2 regions of the Priestia sp. VA7 genome follow, and region 2 is predicted to be linked to the other one. Evidence: a T-box and tRNA genes for the amino acid it is inferred to sense, from the RefSeq annotation. Region 2 holds a T-box; the other holds one or more tRNA genes.
What was found. A T-box is a leader RNA that pairs with one kind of tRNA and senses whether it is charged. The one in region 2 lies ahead of serS (serine--tRNA ligase), so its partner is inferred to be a tRNA-Ser.

Region 1: it encodes a tRNA-Ser, which carries the amino acid that the T-box ahead of serS (serine--tRNA ligase) is inferred to sense. The anticodon was not compared.

The regions. Positions count from the first base shown of each region.
Region 1 covers NZ_JBVQPN010000001.1:378,306-380,769, forward strand. The annotation lists gene AC0C45_RS01995 (DUF456 domain-containing protein) at 212-697, shown strand; tRNA gene AC0C45_RS02000 (tRNA-Asn) at 760-834, shown strand; tRNA gene AC0C45_RS02005 (tRNA-Met) at 836-909, shown strand; tRNA gene AC0C45_RS02010 (tRNA-Asn) at 950-1,024, shown strand; tRNA gene AC0C45_RS02015 (tRNA-Ile) at 1,028-1,104, shown strand; tRNA gene AC0C45_RS02020 (tRNA-Ser) at 1,116-1,208, shown strand; gene sodA (superoxide dismutase SodA) at 1,406-2,014, shown strand; gene AC0C45_RS02030 (MFS transporter) at 2,144-2,464, shown strand, end outside.
Region 2 covers NZ_JBVQPN010000022.1:5,098-7,561, reverse strand. The annotation lists gene serS (serine--tRNA ligase) at 71-1,348, opposite strand; T-box leader at 1,401-1,613, opposite strand; gene pdxT (pyridoxal 5'-phosphate synthase glutaminase subunit PdxT) at 1,671-2,258, opposite strand; gene pdxS (pyridoxal 5'-phosphate synthase lyase subunit PdxS) at 2,280-2,464, opposite strand, start outside.

The sequences.
Region 1 (2,464 bases), on a different contig from region 2:
TATATGTACAGGTTTTGCCGTCATTGTTTTTTTTTGATATTACGGGCACCTTGAGGACCGTGCTGTTAATATTGCAGAGGTACACTCGAAAATTATTATTTGAAGAGGTATTCGAAAGTAAAATAAAGGAAGTACTCGTCGTGCAAGGTCTTTCTTTATAGGAGTGGTTATTGTATGATAAATAGTAATAATAAAAAGGATAGGTGCGGGCATGGCTATTTTATGTTGGGCATTAATTATCGTTAGCTTTGTTGTATCGTTTGTTGGGTTGGTTTATCCCATCATCCCGAGCGTGCTATTTGTAGCTCTAGGATTTGTTATATACGGTTTATTTTATGATTTTAGCTCCTATAGCTGGTTATTTTGGGTGATACAAGGATTGTTAGTTGTCGCACTTTTTTTAGCAGACTATATAGCTAATATTATTGGTGTGAAAAAATTCGGAGGCACTAAAGCAGGTGTTTGGGGAAGTACAGTTGGGCTGCTTGTAGGTCCGTTTGTCATTCCGGGATTTGGAATTATTTTAGGGCCGTTTATCGGAGCGATTGTAGGAGAACTGATTGTTCATCGGACCACAATTAGCAACGCAGTAAAAATTGGAGTAGGTTCGGTTATTGGCTTTTTTAGTGGCGCTATTTCAAAAGGATTTATTCAACTGCTGATGATTGCCTATTTTTTATACGCTGTTTTAAAATAATATATTGACTTTAGACTAGAAACATGTTAAATTTTTAATGTCGCTAGTAAATGTTATATTGTTCCACAGTAGCTCAGTGGTAGAGCTATCGGCTGTTAACCGATCGGTCGTAGGTTCGAGTCCTACCTGTGGAGCCATGGCGGTGTAGCTCAGCTGGCTAGAGCGTACGGTTCATACCCGTGAGGTCGGGGGTTCGATCCCCTCCGCCGCTATTTTCCAATTTACGTTTGTGACTTACATAATTCATATTGTTCCACAGTAGCTCAGTGGTAGAGCTATCGGCTGTTAACCGATCGGTCGTAGGTTCGAGTCCTACCTGTGGAGCCATGTGGACCCTTAGCTCAGCTGGTTAGAGCAGACGGCTCATAACCGTCCGGTCGCAGGTTCGAGTCCTGCAGGGTCCACCATTTATAAGGTTGGAGGAATACCCAAGTCCGGCTGAAGGGATCGGTCTTGAAAACCGACAGGGGTGTTAAAGCCCGCGGGGGTTCGAATCCCTCTTCCTCCGCCATACTATTGTCTATTCAAAGCTTCTTTTGAGAAAAAGAAGCTTTTTTTATGTTTAAAAGAATAGCGAATGGGAATTAGGTAAATATAAATCATGGATTAGGAACTTTTTATTTGAAACAGTAGGGTAAATTTGCTAATCTAAACGTATATGGTGCTTTCGCGCCAAAATGCTTACATATTTTGAAGGAGGAATTATTCATGGCTTACAAATTACCAGAACTACCTTATGCATACGATGCACTGGAACCACATATCGACAAAGAAACAATGAATATTCATCACACAAAACATCACAACACATATGTTACAAATCTAAACGCTGCTGTTGAAGGCAAAGCGGATTTAGAAAGCAAAAGTATTGAAGAGTTAATTTCAAACTTAGATGCTGTTCCTGAAGATATCCGTACAGCAGTACGCAATAACGGTGGCGGTCATGCGAACCACTCATTATTTTGGACAATCCTTTGCCCTAACGGCGGCGGTGCTCCAACTGGTGAATTAGCAGACGCTATCGCTAGCAAATTCGGCAGCTTTGATCAATTTAAAGAAGAATTTGCAAATGCAGCTAAAACTCGCTTCGGTTCTGGCTGGGCTTGGTTAGTTGTAAACAACGGCGAATTAGAAGTAACAAGCACACCAAACCAAGATAGCCCATTAATGGAAGGTAAAACGCCAATTCTTGGTCTAGACGTTTGGGAGCACGCTTACTACTTAAATTACCAAAACCGCCGTCCAGATTACATTTCAGCATTCTTTAATGTTGTAAAATGGGACGAAGTTGCTAAGCGTTACGACGCTGCAAAATAAGCTAAAGACGTATTTAAGAGCCAGTAAAGTAATTATTACCTTTACTGGCTTTTTTGTTTTCCAATTCTTTTACATATCTCCTTTTCTTTTTCACACACTAGGTGTAGAAGAGAAAAGGAGTTTTTTGATATGCCTTTATTAAAAAAAGTAGTTGGAGATGTAGAAGTTAGTAAAGATTTACTTTTGCTTTTAATTATAGGCGGTCTTTATGCCTTGGCTATTTCAATTTCCAATTCGTTTGTTAACATTTATCTGTGGAAACAATCAGGCGAATTTTCGGATCTCGCTATTTATAATTTAGCGGTAGTGGTGCTTCAGCCGCTTACGTTTATTTTAGCAGGTAAATGGGCCAAACGAATTGACCGGGTTGTGGTTTTAAGGTTAGGTGTATCTTTTTTAGCTGTTTTTTATATCGCTGTATTAGTCAGTGGAGCTAACGCAGCCGAGTAT
Region 2 (2,464 bases):
CAACCCTTTTATTGATTTTTTAAAAAAAGATGTTCATTAAGAATTAATTCTTAATGAACATCTTCTACTTTTATTTAGAGATAAATTCTTTATTTCCCATATATGGACGCAGCACTTCTGGAATTTGAATTGATCCATCTTCCTGCTGGTAGTTTTCTAAAATTGCAGCTACCGTACGGCCAATTGCTAAGCCAGAACCATTTAGTGTATGAACATGTTCTGGTTTTGCTTTTGTATCACGGCGGAAGCGAATATTAGCACGGCGAGCTTGGAAGCTTTCAAAGTTTGAACAAGAAGAAATTTCACGATACGTTTCATAACTTGGAATCCAAACTTCAATATCATACTTTTTGGCTGCTGTGAAACCTAAGTCAGCTGTACACATGCTTAGAACTCGGTAAGGTAAACCTAATAGTTGAAGAACCTTTTCAGCATGGCCCGTTAATTTTTCTAATTCATCATAAGAATCTTCTGGCTTAACAAAGCGAACGAGTTCTACTTTATTAAACTGATGCTGACGAATAAGACCACGTGTATCTCTTCCTGCAGAGCCTGCTTCAGAGCGGAAGCAAGCACTATACGCTGTATAAGCAATTGGAAGCTGATCTCCGCTTAAAATTTCATCACGATGTAAATTTGTAACTGGTACTTCAGCTGTAGGAATTAAGAAATAATCTTCTTCTTTAATCTTGAATGCATCTTCTTCAAATTTAGGAAGCTGCCCTGTTCCTGTCATGCTTGTGCGATTCACCATATATGGAGGAAGGATTTCTTCATAACCATGCTCATCCATATGTAAATCCATCATAAAGTTAATAAGAGCGCGTTCTAATCTTGCACCTAACCCTTTATAAAAGACAAAGCGGCTTCCCGTTACTTTCGAAGCTCTTTCAAAATCTAAAATATTTAAATCTGTTCCTAAATCCCAATGCGGTTTTGGTTCAAAATCAAATTGTTTAATTTCTCCCCATTTGCGAACTTCTACGTTATCATCTTCAGTTTCACCTACAGGCGTACTTTCATGTGGAACGTTAGGAATTGAAAGCAGCAATAGTTCTAATTCTTCTTCAACGCTGCGAAGCTCTTCATCCAATTGCTTTACGCGATCTCCTACTTCACGCATTTCAACGATTAAATGATCAGCATCTTGTTTTTCACGCTTCAATTGTGCAATTTGCTGTGATACTTCATTTCGCTTGCTTTTTAACTCTTCTGTTTGAGCAATTAGCTCACGGCGTTTTGCATCTAAATCTTCAAAGCGACCTAAGTCCGTTAAGTCCTCACCACGAAACTTGAGCTTTTCTTTTACTTCATTAAAATTAGCACGTAAAAATTTTAAATCTAACATACTTAGTACCTCCTTTAGTATAAAAGGGCAAAATAAAAACTCTCATCCCCATGAAAGGGACGAGAGTTTACCCGCGTTGCCACCCTAATTGAAAGCTAAAATAAGCCTTCCTCTTAAACCAGATAACGGATGAACCGAAACTGCCTACTACTTTTTCGACAGCTTGCTCCAGGACGGATTCATAAGAATTGATTATCGATTCACACCAGCCATCGACTCTCTTGAAATCAAAAATCTTATTACTATTTCCTATCAACGCTTTATACCAATATCATTTTTATTAATCATAATGTACTACAAGTCTTTACAAGATGCAATTCATTTATACAGGTTTTTTTGAAGCTTCTTCAACCATTGCTACAAAATACTGCGCCATGCGGGCATCATCTGTCAATTCTGGATGAAACGAACATCCCAAGAATTGACCTTGTCTTGCCGCAACGATTCGGTCGTTATGCATAGCTAAGACTTCAACGTTTTCTCCTACTTCTACAATATGCGGAGCACGGATAAATACGCCTATAAAACCTTCACCGATATCTTTAATATTTAAGGCAGCTTCAAAGCTATCCCGTTGACGCCCAAACGAGTTTCGAGCTACCGTAATATCCATAACACCTAAATGGGGCTCTTCACGGTCAACGACTTGTCCTGCGAGTAAAATTAAACCCGCACACGTACCAAATACCGGTTTACCTGCTTGTGCAAACTGGCGAAGAGGTTCCATAAAGTCATATTTGTCAATCAGACGACGCATCGCTGTGCTTTCCCCGCCCGGTAGGATTAAACCATCTATTTCGTTTAGCTGTTCAACTTTTTTTATGATAATGGCTTCAGCGCCTGCTGCTTCTAATGCTTGTGCATGCTCGCGAAAGGCACCTTGTAATCCTAACACGCCTACTTTTACCATTTTGTCAAAACTCCCTTTAAATTACCATCCACGCTCTTGCATGCGGTTTTCTGGTAATAATGATGAAATTTCAATCCCTTTCATTGCACTTCCTAACCCTTTTGATAAGTTTGCAATCAGTTCATAGTCTTGATAATGTGTTGTTGCTTCCACGATTGCACGTGCAAACTTTTCAGGGTTGTCTGATTTAAAGATTCCTGATCCAA